DNA from 2 places in the Metaplanococcus flavidus genome. Region 2 is predicted to be linked to the other one. Evidence: riboswitches for the same ligand, from Rfam matches in the RefSeq annotation. Region 2 holds a riboswitch; the other holds the start of a gene.
What was found. A riboswitch is a leader RNA that binds a small molecule or an ion and turns the genes downstream of it on or off. The one in region 2 is predicted to bind FMN.

Region 1: it holds a riboswitch for FMN, as region 2 does, so the genes downstream of both, ACFQ1X_RS05555 (ECF transporter S component) here and ribE (riboflavin synthase) in region 2, are expected to answer to the same signal.

The regions. Positions count from the first base shown of each region.
Region 1 covers NZ_JBHTKI010000008.1:106,471-118,021, forward strand. Annotated here, with positions in the region: gene ACFQ1X_RS05535 (LysM peptidoglycan-binding domain-containing protein) at 1-87, opposite strand, end outside; gene ACFQ1X_RS05540 (RecQ family ATP-dependent DNA helicase) at 168-1,595, opposite strand; gene ACFQ1X_RS05545 (helix-turn-helix domain-containing protein) at 1,592-2,617, opposite strand; gene ACFQ1X_RS05550 (ferredoxin) at 2,725-2,976, shown strand; gene ACFQ1X_RS05555 (ECF transporter S component) at 3,120-3,701, opposite strand; FMN riboswitch at 3,847-3,980, opposite strand; gene ACFQ1X_RS05560 (hypothetical protein) at 4,062-5,285, opposite strand; gene sigX (RNA polymerase sigma factor SigX) at 5,275-5,808, opposite strand; gene ACFQ1X_RS05570 (ATP-binding protein) at 5,854-7,635, opposite strand; gene ACFQ1X_RS05575 (response regulator transcription factor) at 7,628-8,344, opposite strand; gene ccsB (c-type cytochrome biogenesis protein CcsB) at 8,838-10,022, opposite strand; gene ACFQ1X_RS05585 (cytochrome c biogenesis protein ResB) at 10,019-11,551, opposite strand, start outside.
Region 2 covers NZ_JBHTKI010000002.1:109,801-121,351, reverse strand. Annotated here, with positions in the region: gene ACFQ1X_RS01010 (potassium channel family protein) at 1-480, shown strand, start outside; gene ACFQ1X_RS01005 (heavy-metal-associated domain-containing protein) at 509-715, shown strand; gene ACFQ1X_RS01000 (hypothetical protein) at 959-1,147, shown strand; gene ACFQ1X_RS00995 (DUF2243 domain-containing protein) at 1,295-1,789, shown strand; gene ACFQ1X_RS00990 (protein-L-isoaspartate(D-aspartate) O-methyltransferase) at 2,274-2,861, opposite strand; gene msrA (peptide-methionine (S)-S-oxide reductase MsrA) at 3,039-3,719, shown strand; gene ACFQ1X_RS00980 (PLDc N-terminal domain-containing protein) at 3,919-4,113, shown strand; gene ACFQ1X_RS00975 (ABC transporter ATP-binding protein) at 4,110-4,991, shown strand; gene ACFQ1X_RS00970 (ABC transporter permease) at 4,988-5,773, shown strand; gene ACFQ1X_RS00965 (VOC family protein) at 5,858-6,274, shown strand; gene ACFQ1X_RS00960 (CBS domain-containing protein) at 6,255-6,959, shown strand; gene ACFQ1X_RS00955 (metallophosphoesterase) at 6,972-7,796, shown strand; gene ACFQ1X_RS00950 (GNAT family N-acetyltransferase) at 7,841-8,335, shown strand; gene ACFQ1X_RS00945 (CHY zinc finger protein) at 8,358-8,681, opposite strand; FMN riboswitch at 8,765-8,930, shown strand; gene ribE (riboflavin synthase) at 9,272-9,904, shown strand; gene ribB (3,4-dihydroxy-2-butanone-4-phosphate synthase) at 9,919-10,557, shown strand; gene ribH (6,7-dimethyl-8-ribityllumazine synthase) at 10,560-11,024, shown strand; gene ACFQ1X_RS00925 (flavodoxin family protein) at 11,073-11,551, opposite strand, start outside.

The sequences.
Region 1 (11,551 bases), on a different contig from region 2:
CGCTCTCCGTGACAGGGTCGACGTATTTTCAGCATTGATTTCCTGGCGATCCTTTTCCAAGGATTCCCGATAATTTCTTTTGTCCATATATGAATTACCCCATTCTTATCTAATATCTTCATTATGACGAAAAAAGTCCCATTTGTAAATGCCATAATAATACATTATTAGCATGATAAAATCACATTCAGACGGCTCTCCCACGTATCGGGAACATCCATGGTTGCATTATTTCTGCTTTCCAAAAAGGGCGTGTAATCAAGTCCATCATTGACACAGCAGTTCGGGGGCTTCTCTTCCAATGTCTGATCAAAGCTTTCGATTAGATATTCTCTGATGCAGCTGTCCATTTCCACCAATTTCCTGATTTTATCCGACTGCCTTATTTTTTCAATTTTTTGCTTTTCAATTTGACGTATCGTTTCTTTTTCTGTGAACAGATTTTTCCAGTAAGATACGACTTTAAGGGAAGTCTCCCTCACAATGCCCATTTCAACCAATTGGGCAGAGCCACCACTGCTCCGGTATATTTCCCTGATTTCATTATTCGTCGGCAGATCATCAAGTACGAGGCTCTGGAGCAGCTCTTCGTCTCCGTAAGCATAAAGCAAAGTGGCAAGTGCCGGGCTGCCGTCTCTCCCCGCTCTGCCCACTTCCTGGACATAGCCTTCAATGGATGTCGGAATCTGGAAATGGATGACATGGCGGATATCCGGAATGTGCACCCCCATCCCGAATGCGTTGGTCGAACAGACCCATTCCAATTCACCGTTTTGAAACTGCTGCTGCACAAAAATACGATCCTGATGCTCCATGCCACCATGATAATAAGCGGTCCGGATGCCAGCCAAATTCAGTAAACCCGACAGTTCCTTTGACTTTTTCCGGGTTCCCGCATAAATTATGCCCGGTCCTTTATTTTCAGCGACAAAAGAACACAGCCATTCAAGTTTTTCATTGCCATTCGCAAATTTCCTAATATCATAAGCAATATTTTTTCGGTCCATCGGATGGCTGTAAATAAAAGGCTCGGTGATCTTCAGATACTTTTTTATTTCCTCAGTTACTTTGGATGTAGCGGTGGCGGTGAGCGCCAGCACACGCGGATGCCCGATTGCAGGCAAAATTTCTGCGATTCGCAAATAATCGGGCCGGAAATCAAAACCCCATTGCGAAATGCAATGCGCTTCATCCGCAACCAGCAGAGAAATTCGAATTTCACTCAGCCTTTTTTTGATAAACGGCTGAACCAGCATTTCCGGAGAGACAAAAATAAAGCGGTAGTTGCCGAGATTGTTCAGCACCTGCTTCCGTTCCCGGGGATCAAGGAATGAATTGATGGCCGTCACCGATTTCTCTCCCATTTTTTTCAATTGTGCCACTTGATCCTGCATGAGAGATAGTAATGGAGATACGATCAATACACTTCCTTCGAGCAAATGGGCAGGTAATTGATAACACATGGATTTGCCGAGACCCGTCGGCAGTAAAGCTATGACATCCTGTCCGGCGACAATTTTTTCTATCACTTCTTTTTGGCCTGGCCTGAATGAAGGAAAGCCATAGGTTTTCAGGAGTGTTTCTTCAAGGTTCATGTATTCTCCCCCTTAGCGGCCAGAGCAAGCCGGATTTGAAAATAGGAAGCTTCCGGCACATTTTCTTTTATGGCCCTCAACCTCTTGGTGTTGTATTCCTGACTGATTGCGACGATTTTGCTGAACAGGTTTTTTTCAATAAAAGCTGTGATATCAAAGACTGGGTCATTCATGGCCAATTCCACAAAATGATCTTCAATGGTACTTGTTTTCAGTCCGCGAAGCGCAGCGATTTCTTCAAGAGTACGGCCATTTTTGAAATAGCTTTCCGTCCGCTTAGCCGTTTCTGTCAACGATGATTGCTGGATGACCCCCTCCAGCAGGATCTTCAGCAGAGGAAATTTTCCGGTTTCGATTTCTTCCATCCAGCCGTGCAATGTCTCAATCGCCTGCAGCTGAATATCAATAATGCCATGGCCATGATCCAGGGAAATCTGCTCCCATGTCATCCCTCCAAGTTTGTATCCCGAGAGACGCTGCATCACAATCATCTTCTGCTGATCTTCCACTTTCACCAACGCAAGACTTTCAGCAATTTCCTGTCTGAATCTTTGGCAGCTTTCTGTTCTCCGGAAATCGATTCTTTGAAGATAGTATTTAACCCAGCGTTGAATATCATCCGCGATGACAACGGCATCAAACAACCTGCTGTTTTGATGAATGTGTGAGAAAGTCTGAACAGCGAGTGACAGGCGGTCCATGAATAAATGTTCTTTCCCGCGGTATTTCCAGCCATTCAATAAATTCGGCTCAGGATTATAGCTGCCAGACTTTTCTGTAACGCGGACAACTTGGCCATCGATCACAATCACGCCTTTGCGCAAGAGCGTTTGTACAGCTTTGTCATAGTCCTTTTTATCAAGCCGGGGCAACAGCCCGAAAAACGGATAAAGCTTATAATAGCCGATATCCTGAATGGTCTGACCGGATTTTTTACCCTTCAGCAGGTGAAAGGGAGAGGATATTGTCCGCTCGCCGTCCACTGCTTTTAAAATAATGATAAGAATATCTTCAAATAACAAGACTGCACCCCCTAGCGGTTTATGGTTGAAAAACTGAACAAACACCTTTAGAATAAAAACGATAGCATAACTGAACTTGTTCGGAGATAAAGGAGAGGAATAAGATTATGGCTAAGTATACCATTGTCGATAAAGATACTTGTATCGCCTGTGGCGCCTGCGGAGCTGCGGCACCTGACATTTACGACTATGATGATGAAGGAATCGCTTTTGTTATCCTAGATGATAACATGGGGAACACACAAGTTCCAGACGAGTTGGAAGAAGACATGGAAGATGCTTTCGAAGGCTGTCCAACAGATTCCATCAAAGTTTCAGACACTCCGTTTGAAGGCGACCCATTAAAATATGAAGACTGAAAATTGTGCGGCCTGAATGCCCCGAGAATTATTTCTCGGGGCATTTTTTTCGGGAAATAAGAAGAGCCAGTGTGACAAGCGACGCTTCGCTCGTTCCACTGGCTCTTCTTATTTTGGCTCCAAAAGCCGTCGAATTTGATTCATTAAGCCCGATAGAACATTCGCTGCTGTTCAATCCACCTGTGCATACTGGTGAACATGAGCAGAACTACTGTGGCCAAGAGGAGGCCTTTGATCAGATTGAATGGCAAAATCCCCAATACAATCGTTCCGAACAGCGCATTGCCTGTTTCAGCAGGAATACCCAGGAAGTACGTATACATTGGCAGGAAAACAAGATAATTGAGTATGCTCATGCCAATTGCCATTGACAAGGTACCAGCAGCCAAACCGACTGCCATTCCTTTTTTAGTCGATAATTTGCGGTAAATAAAATACACCGGCATGAAAAATAGGATGCTAGTTGCAAAGTTCGCCAGGTGGCCAACTGGAACACCGGTCGGACTTCCCTGGAACAGCCAATCCAAAACGTTTTTGAAAAAGGCGACGAGTATACCGGCTACCGGACCCATCGTAACTGCCGCGATAACCGCCGGCACGTCACTGAAATCCACTTTTAAAAATGGTGGCAATGCCGGCAATGGGAAGTTGAAAAGCATCAGTATAAATGAAATACTGCTCAACATCCCGATTACAATCATCGACTGTAATTTCTTGTTCTTCATATTCCTCTCTCCTTGTCGTGATTCACCAGAAGAAAGGCTTGGAACATGCGTTTACAAACAAAATCCCTCAAGCGAAAAATCACTTAAGGGAGAAAAGGCACACTTAATAAGCGTTCCGTTTGGAGTAAACGACACACATCCGCACCTTCACCTTCTCCCATCCAGACTATACTGTCGGCTTTGGAATCTCACCAAATCCTGCGTTTTACGGCTCGCGGGCTTATGAACAAGTGTTCAATTACCGCCGGTAGGGAATTGCACCCTGCCCCGAAGATGAATCGATATTTTATTGTATTACATAATAATGATAATTGAAAAAAGATGCATTGTAAACAGCTTTGCCTACAGTGCACCTTCCTGCTAATTATTAAATTCCATCACATTGATTCCTACAGGCACCGGTAAAGATTCAGTAAAGTCAAATCTGTCCCAACTTCCCGCTGCGGTGTTGTCCATAACCAGCTCTTTGCTGAACGAATCAGCTGCAAGGGCCATTCCTTCGATCATGCGAATTATTGCCTCATAGTCGAATGCATCAAAGTCAATTGCTTCGTTGAATGTGACTGTTACAGTCCCTTCCGTTTCTGTAACCGCGTAATTCAATTCAGGCGGAACCAGTGAAGTATAGAGATCACTCGGAGATGATTTCATCGCCTCCAAAGCTTCCACTGCATTTTCGTGAGGCATATTATAGCCCGGCGTCAAATGGTTTTCACCATTTGCAGCGGCATAAGAATAATATGCCACATTCAGGACTGCAGGATTGATTGCTTCAAGGGGGCCCACCTGGTCAAATTCAACAGGTTCACCAGCTTCATTGACAATGGTAATTTCAGCTGCCTCATTGAAACTGGCAGAGAGTGAATTGAAATAGACAGTCATCGATGCTGAAGCCATATCATAATCGTGATCGGCCGGCAGTGCATGTTCGATTCCTTGAGCTGATGCTGTAATCGTGCCGCTGTAAGGATGATAATCATCAAATCCCAATGATTCCTCGTCCACTTCAGCCGCATAGCGGTTATAAAGTTCAACAGCGTCCACTTCAACAGTTCCGAAATCTTCCTGCAGCCTTTCTTCCGAAATGATGAAGGAAACGGGAATGACCAATGCGTTTTCTGTCATGCCGAGCTTAAACAGAGTATTTTCACCGAGGTCTTCATCATATACAGAAGCAGCTCCGAAAGGGTCAGCTTCCTGCGAGGCGGTAAATGCGTCAGCTTCTTCCGCCTCTGCCGCCTCTTCAGTCCCCTCTGAATCTCCGGTTGCGGCCGAATCATCACTGCCGTCGTTTTCAATTGCCGTTGAATAACTGTCAGCACTTTCTCCGGAACTTTCGGATCCGCTCATATCTGTGGCGGAGTCGTTACCGTTCTGTCCCAATGTCGATGCCAATAACACACCAAAAGTGATAAATGCCAAGGCTGCCACCAGCATAGGAATCCAGCGCTTCGGCTTTTTCTTCGGTTTATGGTCATTTTTCAGACGCTTGTATACTTCTTCTTTCGGACGTTCGTCTTTAATAGCGGGGAAATCCCGTAACAAATTTTCGATGTGGTCTTCATCCCATTTGTTATTCGGCATTTTGCAATCCCCCTTCCTTTGCGGTTAATTTTTGGCGCAGGGATTTTATGGCACGGTGCTGGGTCGTTTTGACTTTCCCTTCCGACCAGTCAAGGATTTCAGCAGTTTCAGCTATGGACAAGTCCTGGAAAAAACGCATGAGGACAACCATTTTCTGGTCGCCTGTACAAGTATCCAATGCTTTATATAATGAGAGCTTGTCTTCATTCAATAAAGAAATTTCTTCCGGCAAGCGCTCAGAAGAGGTCAATTGCTGCGTTTCCCAATCAAAGTGTTCCATGGAATGTTTCTGTCTGACAGAAACTTTCCGGAAATGATCGATCGCTACATTTTTGGCGATGGAAAAAAGCCAGGTCTTTTCGGAGCTTTTTCCTTCGAACCGGTCATACGCCCGGAAAACCCGAATATACACCTCATGCATCAGATCTTCGGCAATGTGGCGGTTTTTGACCAGGTAAATCAGGAATTGAAAAACGTCCTGATGATACTGGTCATATAGCCTGTGGAAAACGGAGTCATTCATATACTCCCCCCGTTCTTAAAATTAGTCGTTTTATGTCGAATAAAGTTACATCTTTTTCAAAGGCAGAAGAAAATAAAACGAAGTTCCCTGTCCATGCTCGCTTTTAACATCGATCATACCATCATGGGCTTTAACAATGTTACTTGCTATTGCCAAACCAAGACCAGTTCCGCCTTTTCCGAGCGTTCTTGCTTTGTCTGCTTTATAGAACCTTTCAAAGACGAAAGCCATATCTTCCGGTGGGATTCCAGAACCGGTATCATTGACGGATATTTTGGCAAAATTCCCTTGTTTCTCCGCTCTGACGATGACTCTTCCGTTTTCTGGCGTATGGCGCAATGCATTATCGATCAAATTGGTCATCACCTGTTCAATGCGGTCTTCATCTATTTCAGCTGCAGTCCAGTCATCGATTTCGGTTTCGAACTGCAATTCGATTTCAGCCTCTTTTGCCGCCTGAGAGAATTTCAACGTCATCCGTTCGATTACGCCATTAAGTTGGACGACAGTTTTATAAAGCCTCATCTGACCGGATTCGAGCCTTGCCAGATTAAGAAGATCTGTCACAAGCCGTCCCATCCGTTGAGATTCCTCGTAGATGATCTTTGTCATTTCCCGGCGCTCTTCTTCAGATGCTCCCACATCATCAAGAAGTGCTTCACTATAGCCCTGAAGCATAGCGATCGGGGTCCGCAGTTCATGCGAAACATTGGCTATAAAGTCTTCACGCAGCTTTTCCAGTTTATGCTGTTCGGTCATATCATGCAGCACCGCCACAGCACCGCGCACGGTTTCGCCACTATACAATGGACTGAAGGAAATGGCGTAATAGGCGCCTTCTATTTCAAGCTCTTCTTCAACCTCTTCTTCAAAATGCAGGACATGGTCCAACATATGCAGCAGTTCGACAGGCAGAGGTTTGCCCTCTGGAATTGTTTTCTTGATTACCCAATACTCCAGAAGCTTTTCAGCAGGCGGATTGCTCAATAAGACGGTTTTATCCTGATTGAACGTTATAACCGCATCCGCCATAGATGTCAGGATGCTTGATAATTGTTCTTTCTCCTGGCTGATGACTTCCAGATGATGTTTTAATTGGGCTCCCATCTGGTTGAACGCCGTTGCAAGCTGGCCGATTTCATCTTTGGAAGTGGAGGTCACACGTGTATCGAAATTCCCTTTTGCCAGTTCAAATGCACCTTCCCGCATTTTGCGGAGCGGTGAAGTGATGCGTGAAGATAGGAAAAATGCAAAAAACGTTGTAAGCAATAAAGCGATAAAAGCAGACAGGAAAACGATATTCGTCGTTCTTTCTGCTGTACGATCCATAACTTCCAAAGATTGGTAAATGAAAACTGTTCCGTGCATTTCTTCACTTGTCTGCAATGGACTCGCCAGAACGATATAGGATTCCATCGTGTCTTCGTCACTTAAAGAAGGCAACAGCATTTGCTTCATCACTGATTCGTCGCTTTCAAAGACAATTTGAAATTCTTCTTCATTCAGGATTCTTTCACGTATTTCCTCCCCGTTCATGCCGTTATGCAAATAATAACTGCTTTCGTAAGGGACTTCCGCAATTACTGCATTCGTTTCCGGCCCCAGGATATCATCAATGATGCTCATCGATATTTCCAGATTGGCATGATCATTGAAAATGCGGGCAATTGTTGCGGCTTCCTTATTCAAGGTCTCTTCCACTGTTTCGCTGTGGTAATTACCCATAAACTCCAAGAGCAGCACAGTAACAATAAAAAGGACAAAGGAAACGAGAAGCAATATGGTGATCCACAGCTTCCCGACGACACTATTCCATATTCTATTCATTTCCAACCTCGAATTTATAACCTACTCCCCAAACGGTGACAATCATTTTTGCCGCCGACTCAGAAACACGGTTCAATTTTTCACGCAGGCGTTTCACGTGAGTATCAACGGTCCGTAAATCACCGAAGAAGTCGTAATGCCATACTTCTTTGAGCAGATGTTCCCGGTCAAAAACCTTATCCGGGGCTTTGGCAAGGAAATACAACAATTCATATTCTTTTGGCGTCAGATTCACTTCCGTGCCATCTGCGGTCACTCGATGGGCATCATGATCGATCGTCAGATGCGGGAAAACCACAAGATCTTTGGAAATAGTCGAATTGGCCGATGGAGAATAGGCCGCTGACCGGCGAAGAATCGCTTTCACCCTTAACACCACTTCACGTGGGCTGAACGGCTTGACGATATAATCATCCGCACCCGATTCAAAGCCTTCAACACGGTTGGCTTCTTCGCCTTTGGCGGTAAGCATGATAATTGGCGTCATTTTTGTTTCACGCAATTCAGTTGCCACTTCTATGCCGTCTTTTTCCGGCATCATAAGATCGAGCAGAATGCAGTGGTAATCTTTTTCAGTCGCCATTTCGAGAGCCTGCACTCCATTTTCTGCTTCTTCCACAAGATAGCCTTCGCGCTCAAGGTACATTTTTAATAATCTGCGGATTCTTTCTTCATCGTCAACCACCAAAACAGTAATTTCCTCAGACATCCTAATCCCTCCAACTTTCTTCTATTCTTTCATTGTACCGATAACATTTCCAAAAATAAATAAAAATGGGTTTCTTCTATATTATATATTGCCGCGTCTTCCATAAGAAAAGCGGACAGAGAAAAAAGAACTTTTTCTCCGTCCGCTTCCTCTCTATTATAAAATAATAAAAATATCTAAGTTGAAATAAATAATTACAGTAGCAGATATTTCGCAAAACAGCTTGCTAAGACTTTGACCGAAGCTTCCGAGGTCAAATCTTTGCGACGAAGCAGCGAAGCGATGCAGGAGCATGCTTATCTAACCCTTTGCTCAGGAGCTTGCGCTGTTTTGCTCCATATCTAGATGTCACCTAGCGCCGGCGCGCTCCAGGACTGGGCGAAGCTATAAGACGAGTGCTCTTCTCGGCTTATGGCGGGAGCCTTGTCCAAAGCGCCGAAGCGGTATTTTTATACTAATTCTTAAATCAACTTATATAGTATTCAACCGAGCTTTATGCGTAAGAATGCAGGCCGGCAATTATCAGGTTGACTGCCACAAGGTTGAACATGATGATGGCAAACCCTATTACAGCAAGCCATGCCGACTTCTCGCCTTGCCAGCCTCTGCCCAGGCGGAGGTGAAGGTAAGCCGCATAGAACAACCATGTAATAAGTGCCCATACTTCTTTTGGATCCCAGCCCCAGAAACGCGACCAGGCTATTTGTGCCCAAATCATGGCGAAAATCAATGCGCCCAGTGTAAAGAGCGGAAAGCCGATGATTACAGCACGATAATTGATTTCATCCATTAATTGCAGATTAACATTCTTGACGAAGGGTTTGAATATCGCCGCAATGCGTTTGCGTGCGATTAAACGAATGAGCCAGTAAAGCACTGTACCGACAATCAGTGACCACAGCATTGTCGTAACTTTCCCGGCATTGACGATTGGCGGCGTTTCAAACAACGGCTCCATTGCCCCTTCTGTCAAAGCTGTATATTGGTTCATACCGGCAATCGGAGGCATATTATAAGTGATTAATGCCTCATTATCGTCCTTATCGATATAAGTGAAATCAGCTTCATAACCCGTTAAGGTGAAATAGCTGTTTGCTGCGACAAAACCGAGTACGATGACCAATGAGAACATCATCGCTTCCAGCCAAAATCGCTGTTTCGATTTTTTGTTCATATCAACGACTTTCAATAGATAGATTAAACCGGCTCCGGCGCTGATCGCCAAAACCCCTTCAGCTATAACTACTGTGCTGACGTGAATCGCCAGCCAGTTTGTTTGCAGCGCCGGAATCAGCGGACTGACTTCACTCGGGAACATGCTGGCAAAAGCGATGATCAATAAAGCGACGGGAAGCACTACCATGCCAAGGACCGGCGTTTTATAAAGCGAATAAATGATGATGAATCCACCAACAAGCGTCATACCGAAAGCTGTTGTGAATTCAAACATATTGCTGAGCGGCGCATGCCCTGTTGCTACCCAACGGGTAATGAAATAGCCAAGGTGCGCAAGAAAGCCTATAACTGTGACGATGAATGCAATATTGCCCCAGCGGCCTTCTGATTTAAATGACCCTTCCTTATTGCCTTTGACTGCCCCGCCAAAAACGATCGAGGCAATCAAATACGCTATGAAAGCGACGTACAGTAGATTCGAACTTGTATCTGCCCATGTCATGACAATTCATCACCTTCCATTTTCTGCTCTTTCTTCAGCTTTTCCTGTTTCTCGATCTCTTCCTGCTGGTCAATATATGGAGGAAGTGATGCAAATTCGGAAACCTGGTCAAGATCTTTCTTTAAGCCGAACCAGTTTTTATTGGTGTGACCGGCTAATATAACCGATCCATCCTCCTGCTGCTGAATCCAGAATCGGCGATGATTGAAATACATCCCCTGAGCCACGCCGATCATAAAGATCAGACCGCCCAGACCAAGGATTGGCAGAGTTCTGTCTTTTCGGATCGTCAAGCCGGAAACATCCCGGGTTTCCGCAGATTGGAAAGTCAATTTATACTGATTGTCTCCCAGCGGCTCGATTGTGTTCTGTATAACGATAAAGCTGACTTCCCCGTCTGGCGTTTCGGGAGTGAACATTCTCACAAGGAAGCCTGGATTGTTTGGAACCGGTGTTGCAGTTTGTGGTTCACCGTCTTCAAAGCCGGAAAAATCGGGATAATAGCCCAGTAAATCAACACTCGCTCCGTTCCCTAAATCATAGGATTCTTCAGGGCTCACCAGATCCACCGTAAACGAACCAAGCGATTCTTCCGATTCCTTATTCGTCAGATCGAACGTCATTGATCTTAATTCATTTTGACGGAAGTCCATCTGGTAAACGGCATAGCCATCGAATTTCAAAGGCTGATTGACGCGGATTGCATGTTCTTTCACCGTTTCCATATTTTCTGTGGCTCCAGGAAGACTTTCATCAGGTGCCTCGTATAATACGATGTCTGTCTGGTAATTCTTCGCTACAGAACCAACGCGTTCAATTGCTTCTTCAAAACGTTCTTCGTCCCCTTCACCGGTATAACTTTCCACGATGAAGTTCTTGTTTTCCAGGTAATACCCAGGAGCGTCAGGAATTGCACGGGTTTCCCCTTCCCTGATCCATAAAGTTTCATCCACATAAAATCCGGGCATCATGCGCAGCATAACCCCGAACAGGAAAATGATGAGGCCTATGTGATTGACGTAAGGGCCCCATCGTGAAAAACGGCCTTTTTCAGCAAGTAAGCCATTCTTATCGACTGTAACATTATATTTCAGCTGTTTCAGCTTTTCTTCTGATTTTTGCATTGTATCTGCAGGCGCGCTGCCATTTGCGTAAATGCGCTGTTTGTTCATAAAACTTTGGTGGCGCAGGACGCGCTGGTTTTTTAACGAACGGTAGAGTGGAACGAACCGGTCAAGGCTGGCAACAATTAACGAAATGGCCAGCATCCCCACCAGGACGATAAACCAGATGGATCCATAAAGATCGTGAAATCCGAGGAAATGGTATATCTTACCTATTTCTCCGTAAACATCAGCGTAATAGGCTTGGATGGTAGCGTCATTTCTGTCAGGGACATTAATATACTGTTCTTGCGGAAGTATGGTTCCCATAGCGGCGGCAACCAGCAGAATCACAATGATGCTGACTCCTACTTTCACGCTGGAAAAGAAATTCCATATCTTATCTATAATCGATTTATTATACGT
Region 2 (11,551 bases):
AAAGCTTTAGGCGTCAGAAATTTCGACCAGGCCATTATCGCCATCGGAGATGATTTACAGGCCAGTGTCCTGTGCACGCTCATGTTGAAGGAAATCGGCCTTGAAAAGGTTTGGGTAAAAGCGCGGGATCTACAGCATAAGAAAATTCTGGAAAAGGTGGGGGCGGACCGGGTCATCCAACCTGAATATGAAATGGGCATCCGAACTGCCCACCACGTCGATTCCGAAAAAATCGTCGATTATATCGATCTTTCAGATGACTATAGCATCGTCGAGATGGCAGCTACCGAAAAAATTGCAGGCAAAACGCTGTTCAACTTGGACTTCCGTGTAAAGTTCAACTGTATTACGCTGGCAATAAAAAAAGGCGAGGATGTAAATATTGCCCCGCATCCAGACGATGTTATCGGTGTAGGAGATATACTGGTTGTGATGGGACATCGAAACGATCTGAAAAGGCTGGAAGAAAAACGCTTATAGCAGATATTCAGTATGAAAGGATGATTTGATGAGAACGGTGACGATTTTTGTAAAAGAAGCCACTGCTGAAAATCCCATTCAATCGCTGGAAGGGGTATTGGCGGAAGTAAAGGAAATCGAAAGAGCTCTAGTTGATGTGGAGAACGGAGAAGTCAAAATCACTTTTGACGAGGAGCAAATTACAGAACAGCAAATTATTCAGAGAATACAGCTCAAGGGTTTCCACGTCATTTAAAGCGATTCGCTTTACGTAAAGCGGGGTCTTTAGTAAGATAAAAGTGCCTGGAAAACAACTAGCATTTCCATTTTGTAATTCAGTTACAAATGCAGGGACCAATCCCTGTTTTACATAGGAAAGATTAAAAACCATTGGTAAAATGTTTCAGACAATAGTGCTGTATACAAAGCCGAGAAGATTCCGTGAAAACGGGTTCTTTTCGGCTTTTTTTAATTTTGAATAAAAGGAGTGCCACTACACATGTATTTTGTAGATCATAAAAACAAGAAAATTCATCAACAGCAATTTGCCGGAGATAAATGTGGATTTCTGGATACCCCTGTAAGCGAACGCGAATTTACGAAATCGAAAAGCTATGTGGAGACGTTGGAAATGTCCGAAGGTTTCAGAATCTGTTCGTATTGCCAAACACCGCAACTCGTCATGTGAATAAGTAAATATAATCACGGAAATTCATTTTTTTGTTTAAAAATAAACGTAAAGGGTATTTTATCCTATATGGACAATTTATTCACATTGAATTTAAGACACGCTAAATAGCCCGTCCAAATGCTGATATTCTATGGGGGAATTATTATGGCAGCGAATTCTGACAAGACAATTCCCTATGGAAATTTGAAAAATCGAGCTGTGTTTGCCGTCAGGAATTTCTGGTCCGGCCTCCTGTTTGGGATTGGCATTATGGCATTCGGCGTCGGAACGGTTTTTCATCAATTATTGCAATGGCATCATTTCTACGATCTTTCAGACGAAGCATCTGGAATTTTTTCGGATGGAATATTGAATCTGGTCGCCTGGATCGTCACTGTTTCCGGGCTGTTCCTGCTGTCGGGCCTTCGTAAACGCAAAGCACTGTGGCCAAAGAGGTGGGTAGGGGCAGCGTTGATGGGCTCCGGCATCTATCTTTTATTTGACGGATTGGTCATCCGCAAACTATTGAGCCTTCATCAAATTCGCTACGGTTTTGAAATCCTTCCTTATGATCTTGCCTGGAATATAAGTGGGGCCATTTTCTTTCTCACCGGACTGTTTATGGTTCTGCAGACAAAAAAAGAGAATCACCGTAAATAGTATTGCTGCTTTAACTTCAAAAGCTGCGCTCCTTCCTCTGGAAAAAGGATTGAGCACAGCTTTTTTGGTGTCCAGGCTTCAGAGCTGAACGGGCGCCGTCGCATTTCTATTGTCCAGACTCCGGCGGCCCAGCTCTTCGGGTCGTAAGCCGTATCAGCTCTGCGGCAAAGAACGCCGCTCCGCTGACCCGTCTTACGCCTTTCAGAGCTGAACGGGCGCCGTCGCATTTCTATTGTCCAGACTCCGGCGGCCCAGCTCTTCGGGTCGTAAGCCACTCTGGCTGTGCGGCTGAAAAGATGCCGCTTCGCTGACCCGTCTTACGCCTTTCAGAGCTGAACGGGCGCCGTCGCATTTCTATTGTCCAGACTCCGGCGGCCCAGCTCTTCGGGTCGTAAGCCACTCTGGCTGTGCGGCTGAAAAGATGCCGCTTCGCCAGATTGTCTTACGCCTTTCAGAGCTGAACGGGGGCCGTCGCATTTCTTAATCATTCATATTTCCCCTTTAAAGGCACAAAACGCACCTGGTTCAATAGAGTGGAATACAGCTTGCCGTTGTCATCTTTTTCAATAAGCCGCAGTTCCTGTGTGAATGAAGAACCGACTGGTATGATCATTTTGCCTCCGGGGGCCAGTTGACTGATCAGCTCCTCTGGAATTTCAGAAGCTGCAGCTGTCACCATGATGCGGTCGTAAGGGGCATTTTCCTGCCATCCAAAACTGCCGTCATCAAGTTTAAAAGAAATATTGTCATATCCCAATTCTCCCAGCCTTTCTTTCGCCCGTTGATGCAGTTCCTTGATCCGTTCAACAGTAAAGACACTTCCTGAGAATTCTGCCAGTAAGGCAGTTTGAAAGCCGGAACCTGTACCGATTTCCAAGACTTTTGAATCCGGGGCAAGGTCTAATGAGAGTGTCATTTCAAGAACTAGGGAAGGCTGTGAAATTGTCTGTTCATGGCCGATCGGAACAGCTTCATCAACAAACGCCATCTCTTTGAAGCTGTCCATAAAAAAACCTCTGTCCAGATTACGGAAAAACGCTTTGATTTCCCGATCCCTTTTCTTCAAGATCATCACCATCTTTCGTTGGGATAATAGTTCACGAAGAAATAAGCTTGTTATTACTACTCCTATTCTATAAAGAAACTGTTTATCCTGTCATGAATTCTCTTTTATTTTTGGCATGCTGATATGATTTGAATGCTTAAATCAGGAGATTTCGGGAATAAATTAAAAGAGGAGTTGATTTATATGTTTCAAGGCTATCAAACAGTAGAAGATATGATAAATAAATTCAATCCGAAATCTGAAACAGTGGAAACAGCTACATTTGGCATGGGCTGCTTCTGGGGACCGGAAGCAATGTTTGGGAGTTTGCATGGCGTGCTGCGGACCAGAGTCGGCTTTGCCGGTGGAACGTCCCTGAAACCAACTTACCTTCATATGGGCGATCATACCGAAACAGTCGAAATTGATTTTGATCCGTCTGTCATCAGTTACGAAGAGATTTTAAGAAAGTTCTGGCTGAACCATTATCCGAACCGCGGAAATTATAAAGGCAGGCAGTATATTTCCTTGCTGCGTTATCATGGCGACCGGCAAAAGGAAGCAATCGACAGAGTGAAGCGGGAAATGGAAAAGAAACTGGGCGAGTCCATTGAAACAGATATAGCAGTCTTTAATGATTTTACGCTGGCAGAGGAAAAACACCAGAAATATTATCTGAAGCGTTATCCGAATACACTCAAGCAATTGGAGGATCTCCTGCCGCACACAGAGCATCTTGTCAATTCCACTTTTGCGGCAAGGCTGAACGGTTTTGTAAAAGGATTTGGAAAGCTGTCTTCATTGAAAAACGAAATCGCATCCTGGAATATTGAAGAAGAGCACCGGGAAACTTTGCTCAATAAACTCGGAACAATCAAATGGTGACAACAGGGGAAAAGCCCGCCGACTCAGGCGCGGCTTTTTTGTTGACCGGTAAGGCAGGAGATGATGCACCGGTTGGTGAATATCTATTAATGGGAAAAGGATTTAGGGCCGGATTTTGATTTACAATGAATACTGAAGATATCGGGAAGGTGCAGATCAACGGGCTCCAATTTTGCGGATCGAAAGGAAGTGAAAGTCAGTGGAGACATCAAGACTGGTATTGCTGCTGTTGCCGGTAATAGTAATCCAATTGGCGTTGATGATTTTTGCCTTGGTGGATCTGATTCGGAACCAATATATAAATGGTCCGAAATGGATGTGGGCAATCATAATTGTAGTCGTAAATATTATCGGGCCAATTTTATACTTTGTCATTGGGAGGCGAAATCATTGAGCGTATTGGAAGTGAAAGAACTGACGAAATCTTATGCTGGCACGCTGGCTGTTGACCACGTTTCTTTTGCGTTGGAGGAAGGCACGGCTACCGCGCTGATCGGGCCGAACGGTTCCGGCAAAACGACCACATTGTCCATGATTGCGGGCCTCTTAAAGGAAACGGAAGGGACGATACATAAAGACTTCAAATCGGGTGTCGGCTTTTTGCCGCAATATCCTCAGTTTTTTTCCTGGCTGAGTGCACTTGAGTTTATTGAAATGGCCGCAAAAATAAGTGGAGTAGAAAGTAAAAATATAAGGCAGCAATCGATCCGGACCCTCGAATTCGTGGGGCTCGGAGCTGCGGTCAATAAAAAAACAGGTGCTTTTTCAGGAGGAATGAGGCAGCGCCTCGGATTGGCACAGGCTATTGTGCACCAGCCCATACTATTGCTGCTGGATGAACCGGTTTCTGCACTTGATCCGACTGGGCGGCGTGAAATTATGGATCTGCTGAAATCGTTGCAGAAAGATACGACAATCCTTTACTCGACACACATTCTGAACGATGCAGAAGAGATGACCGATCAATTATTATTCCTGAAACAGGGGAAATTGGTTGAGCACGGTTCGTTGGCAGAGGTCAAAAATCGCTATGCAGAACCAAAGATTCAAATACGCTTTGAATCGGAACAGGCGGCCGCTGCGTTTCAAAGCCGCGTGCTTTGGCCGATGGATAGAACGAGGAATTTGATCGATCTTCCGCTGACTGAGCATGGCCCGACAATGCAACAGGTTCTCGAAGCGCTGGCACAAGATGGCAGCGGCATCTCCGGAGTAAACAGACAAAATGTTTCGCTGGAAGAAATCTTTCTGAAGGTGGCTGGGGAAAAATGAATCAATTCGGCGTTTTATTGAAAAAGGAATGGCGGGAAAACCTTAGGAATTATAAATTGTTCTGGATACCGGTAGTTTTTATACTGCTCGGTATAATGGAACCCCTCACCAATTATTTTCTGCCGCAGATCCTGGATTCTGTCGGAAATTTGCCGGAAGGAACGGTGCTGGAATTTCCTACACCTCTGCCCGAACAGATTATGGCAGCGATAATGGGGCAGTATCAGCTGGTTGGGCTCCTGGTTATAGCACTGGCATATATGGGAACGATCGCCGGCGAGCGGAAGAGCGGGACGGCCACTTTATTATATGTTCGACCATTATCTTTTATGGCGTATTTCATGAGTAAATGGGTGATGGCTGCCATCATTTCCTTGCTGAGTGTATGGCTGGGGTTCCTGGGGGGCTATTATTATACATACCTGTTGTTTGGCAGCATCAACTGGGTTGATTTCCTGCAATTTGGCGCGACTTATAGTCTATGGATCCTATTGGTGGTTTCGATTGTACTCGTATCCAGCGCCCTCATGCCCAATGCAGGGCTTGCGGCAGCGGTTTCACTGGGCGTGATTTTCATCAGTCAGGTGATTGATAGTTTGTTCGGTACCTACTGGCCCGTTTCACCATTAAAACTGCCGGCGTATGCGGCATCATGGTTAGAGGCAGCTCCGGACTTGGGGGATTTCTGGTGGTCAGCAGGATTGACAATGCTATTGATCGCGCTGCTGCTGGCACTCGGAATTTTTCTTTCGGAGAAAAAGGCTTCCACAACTAAAGTATAGATCGATTTGCTTCAGCTGTTCCATGGAGCTGCAGCATTTTCATTTTAAATAAATTTTCGAGAGCAAGGGGAAAGAGGTGCAATGATGCTTCATCACATTGAGTTGAATGTATCGAATTTGAAAACTTCCAGAAAATTTTATGATATGCTGTTTCCACTGCTGGGTTATTCCTTATACCAGGAATGGGCTGAAGGCTTCAGCTACAAACACAAAGAAACATACATCGTTTTTGTTCAGACTGAGCCGGAATTTCTTGAGTTCGGCTATCATAGAAAATCCGCAGGGCTGAATCACATCGCTTTTCACGCATCGTCCAGTTCTGAAGTGGACGCAATTACAGAAAAAATGCGACAATCAGGTAGAAAGATTCTATATCAGGATCGCCATCCATACGCTGGAGGCAATGGAACCTATGCGCTTTTCATGGAAGATCCAGACCGGTTGAAAATTGAAATTACAGTATCTGAAAGAGGGGGATCGGATGGGGAAACAAAATTCTGAACGGTTCTTGATAGCGTTCAATAAAATCGAAAAAATAATGAAAGGCATGATCGACAGAAATGATCATGTCAGTTTTTTCACGGCCATAGAGCTGTCCAAAAAAGAACATGCTGCAATCAGGAAGTATGAAGATGATTTGCGCGAATTTGGTGATTTACGGAATGCCATCGTTCATCACAGAACAGCAACGGAATTTGTGATTGCCAAACCCCATACAGAAATTGTCGAATTGATTGAGCATATTGAAAACCTCCTGTCCCGCCCCATTACAGTTGGGACTAGTTTCGCCAGACAAGTTCATATCTTCAATTCGGACGACACATTGAGAAAAGTATTACGTATGGTTAGGGATAAGAATTTTAAACACATTCCTGTTTATAAAGACGGTGAATTTTCAGGACTTCTTACGGCCAATGGCATTATGAGATGGCTGGCGGCGACAGTGGAAGAGGAAGTTATTTCCAGGGAAATTACAACGATGGACGACATACTGAAATATGAGAAAAACGGGAACAATTTTCGTTTCATCGCGTCAAATACACCAGTCTATGAAGCAGAAGAAATTTTCAAGAATTCGGTAGTATCCGGACACAAGCTTGAGGCCATATTAATTACGCGCAATGGTAAGGAAGATGAGGCACTGACAGGAATCATCACACCGATAGACCTGATTCAAACAGAATAGAAGGTAGATTAAATGAAAAAGTTAATTGTAATATTTATATTTGCAGCAGCGGTCATGGTTTTTTTATGGGGGAGCAATAATTGGATTCAAACTACAGATTATACAGTTTCATCAGCAGAGCTGCCTGCCGCGTTTGATGGCAAAAGGATTGTCCAGGTTTCCGATTTGCACAATGCCACATTCGGCGAAAACCAGGAGTCGTTGATAAAGAAAGTGGAAGATGCTAAGCCCGATGCCATTTTCATCACAGGAGATCTGATTGACAGCAACAGATATGATTTGGATGCTGCCCTTATTCTAATAGATGCGCTGGTGGAAATGAGCGAAGTGTATTATGTAACGGGCAACCATGAAGTGGCTTCAAATAAGATTGATGAAATTGGAGAGGCATTGGTTGAACGCGGAGTGAGCTATCTTGAAAACGAAACAGTTGATTGGGAAGTCGATGGTGAAACCGTGCAGATAGCCGGTGTCCACGATGCGTTGATAAACCCTTATTATCATGATTACGACTATACGGATATGGCGATCACGGAAGCCGGGCTTTCAAATAATTTTACTTTGTTGCTTGCGCATCGCCCTGAGCTGTTGGACGTCTATGCGGAAAATGGAATTGATGTTGTATTTTCGGGTCATGCACATGGAGGCCAAGTACAGATTCCCGGAATTGGTGGAGTATTTGCACCAGGACAGGGCTGGTTTCCGAGAATGACCGAAGGCGTTTTTCAACAAAATGATACACAATTGGTCCTAAGCCGCGGGCTCGGAAACAGTGGATTTCCATTTCGCATTCTGAATCGGCCGGAAGTGGTGTCAGTTACATTGAAACAGGAGTAGAATATGACGGCAGACACATCGAGGTTTCGGAAAGGGGAGTAAACATGATAAGTAAAAATGAAATTTCCCTCAGCTTATATGATACAAAAATGTCAGTAGATTATGAACTGCCTTCAGATCAGCTGCAATTTTCAGGAATGCCGCAGGATATCATTGAACGGGATAAAGAGAATCCGTTAAAACACCTTGTAATAATTCAGGTAAGAAACGAGGCGGCAGGTTTTCTGGAACTCGATGAATCAGAAGATCGGAAAAAATACTCCAACAACCCCAATGCTTTATTGCTCCGGGGGTTTTCAGTCAATCCGAAATACCAGGGACGCGGAATTGCGACCGGTTCAATTTATGCACTGCCGGAATTTCTGCGCAGTGAATTCCCGTCTTTCACCGAAGTCGTACTCGGTGTGAACGCCAGAAACAAGCCTGCGAAAAGGCTTTTTGAAAAAGCGGGTTTCGAAGATACAGGCAGACGCTACATGCGCACAAGCGGTGAACAGATCGTGATGTCAATGAGAATTGAAGAGCAGGAGCAGACATAAGTTGTCTGTTCCTGCTTTTTTTCTATGCAAAGTATAAATGTTTATGTAGACTGCATCCAGGGTTAAACAATGCCGAGCAATGGGGACATGTAGAAGAGCATTGAAGATACTCTTCGACTGAAAGCGTATTTCCGCAGGAGCCGCAAAGTACTGCTGTTTCAGCAAACTTATCTTTCGGCCAAACTTGCGGGTGTCCACAACCAACAGCCGCGTGGCATTCAAAGCATGGAAAATATTCTCCACAGCAATAAAATTTAATGGCAATCCTGTCAATTGCTGAATGATAATGCCTGCAGCGGGTTTCCGGATCGACGTCCAACCCTTTAACTGTCATGGTATGAGCCATAGTAAACCTCCCGGGTTCGAGAATATGAATAGATGTTTTCTTATTAATTCCTATGCTACTATGTAATAGACAAATAATCGAATTGAATTCTTCGGGGCGGGGTGAAACTCCCTACCGGCGGTGAACAGCGCCCTGCTGTAAGTCCGTGACCCGTCAGCGGAAAAGGCAACGCAGTTGCCCGTTCCGCTGACGGTGGAGCTGGTGAGAATCCGGCACCGACAGTTAAAGTCTGGATGGGAGAAGAATTCACTCTGATTTGTTATGTGCCACTTCTTTTCGATTACCGAATCGGAAGGAGCAATTTTATGAATTTAAACAAAATACACCAGCGGTTTTTCATTTCTGACTCTCGAAACACAAAGGAGCAGCCTCACTCCCTCAAAATAGGGGGATATTTGGGCATGCCTGGAATCTGTCTGTCCATATTTCGTGAAAAGAAGACCGGCACATCGGTAATTTCAAAAACATCTTCAAGCTACTCTGCATTTCATTCCCCACCACCCATTCGCCCCATGGTGGAAAAAAACCCATTTTATGAAACACCAGCAGTAAAGTACGGAGTCCAGAACCAAATAGAGGAGTGTGCCTGAATGTTCACAGGAATTGTGGAAGAAATGGGACATGTTACAGCGCTTCGCGCAAAACCCCAGGCTATGGAATTGACGATTGCCTGCTCTCTTATCTTGGATGATATCAAAAGAGGAGACAGCATATCGATCAACGGCGTCTGTCTGACTGTTTCCGTATATGATCAAAAATCCTTTACAGTCGACGTCATTCCGGAAACCGTCCAATCATCGACGATGTCGGAGCTGCGAACCGGCTCCCGCGTCAATCTCGAACGGGCAATGCCTGCAACAGGACGTTTCGGCGGCCATTTTGTCAGTGGCCATGTTGATGGAGTGGGAATTATTCGCTCAGTAAAAAAAGAGTCGAATGCCGTGACAAAAATTATTGAGCTGGATCCGTCTCTTATGAAATTTATGATGCATAAAGGTTCCGTATGCGTAGACGGCACTTCCCTCACAGTATTTTCGGTAGACAAGAATACAATCACAATTTCATTGATTCCCACTACTAGGGAAGATTCATTGCTTGGTGAAAAAGGAATCGGTGAACGCGTAAATATCGAATGTGATCTTTTGGCGAAGTATACAGAAAGAATCCAACAGGCCGAAAAACCCGGCATGTCCAGAAACTGGCTGGCTGAACAAGGATTCTAGAAGGAGGCATAATTTTGTTTTATACAGTAGAGGAAGCGCTGAAGGACTTGAAAGAGGGAAAAGCCATCATCGTCATCGATGATGAAGACCGTGAAAATGAAGGTGATTTCATCGCTCTGGGTGAACACGCTACACCAGAAATCATCAACTTTATGGCTACCGAAGGCCGCGGCTTAATTTGTGTGCCTGTTACTGAAGAGCTTGCAAAAAAAATTGGAGTCGGCTTAATGACCGATAACAATACGGATGATTATGGTACTGCTTTCACCATCAGCATAGATCATAAAGATTCCACAACAGGGATCAGCGCGTTTGAACGTTCGCATACGATTCTGAGTATGGTGCAGGAAGGTGCAAAACCCTCGGACTTCAAGCGCCCAGGCCACATTTTCCCGTTAATTGCAAAAGACGGAGGCGTCCTTGAGCGAACAGGGCATACAGAAGCTGCTGTCGACTTGGCAAAACTGGCGGGATCGGCTCCGGCGGGGGTTATCTGTGAAATCATGAATGCGGATGGCACAATGGCGAGAGTTCCTGACCTGATTACAGTGGCCGAAAGACTGAAGCTGGGCATTCTAACAATAAAAGATCTTGTTTCATATCAGCAAAAAATTCAGGAAGCTGTTTCAAACCACAGCCAAAAAGGAGAATGAAAATGACGGTACATTATGAAGGTTATTTAAATGGAGAAGGCTTACGAATCGGCATAGTTGTCGGCCGGTTCAATGAATTTATTACAGGAAAATTATTAAGCGGAGCAGAAGATGCTTTGAAGCGCCACGGCGTCAATGAGGAAGACGTTTCAATCGCCTGGGTTCCCGGTGCATTCGAAATCCCGTTGGTCGCAAAAAAAATGGCTGTCAGCGGGAAATATGACGCCGTCATTACACTTGGAACAGTAATTCGCGGAGCAACTCCGCATTTTGATTTTGTGTGCAGCGAAGTGGCAAAAGGCGTTTCCCGTGCGAGTGATCAATCCGAGATTCCGGTAATTTTCGGTGTGCTGACAACGGATTCCATCGAGCAAGCCATTGAGCGTGCCGGAACAAAAGCTGGCAACAAAGGTTGGGAATCTGCAGCAGGTGCAATTGAAATGGCAAATCTGATGAAAAAACTGTAACTGAATTTAATCTAAAAAAAGCCCGGAATCCAGATTCCGGGCTTTTAGCTATTCTAATGTGTTGCCTTCTGCGGGAATCGGGTTGTTTTTCAACATACCCGCAAAATGATACGTATTATAGGCAAGACGCTCGATTGTTGACTTGGTAAAATCATTGTCTCTGCCGGCATCCATATAGGAATCACCAGGTCCCGCTTCGCCGACCCAATAGGCATCAACATTCGGCGGAATAGTGAAACCGATATGGGAAAGTCCGTAAAGAATGGAAGCGGCTGAATGCTTGGCTCCGTCTTCATTGCCGGTTACGATAGCTCCCCCGACCTTATTGTAGAAAACAGCCTGTCCTTTGTCATTGGTTTCACTGCTGCTGCCGTATAGACGTTCAATCGCCTGTGTGCATAGCGAGCTCTTTTCGCCGAGCCAAATGGGAGTGCCGATAATCAGGATGTCGGCTGCCATTACTTTTTCGTACACTTTCGGCCATTCATCGCCGTCCCCCATATCTGCCTGGACACCATAGGCAATAT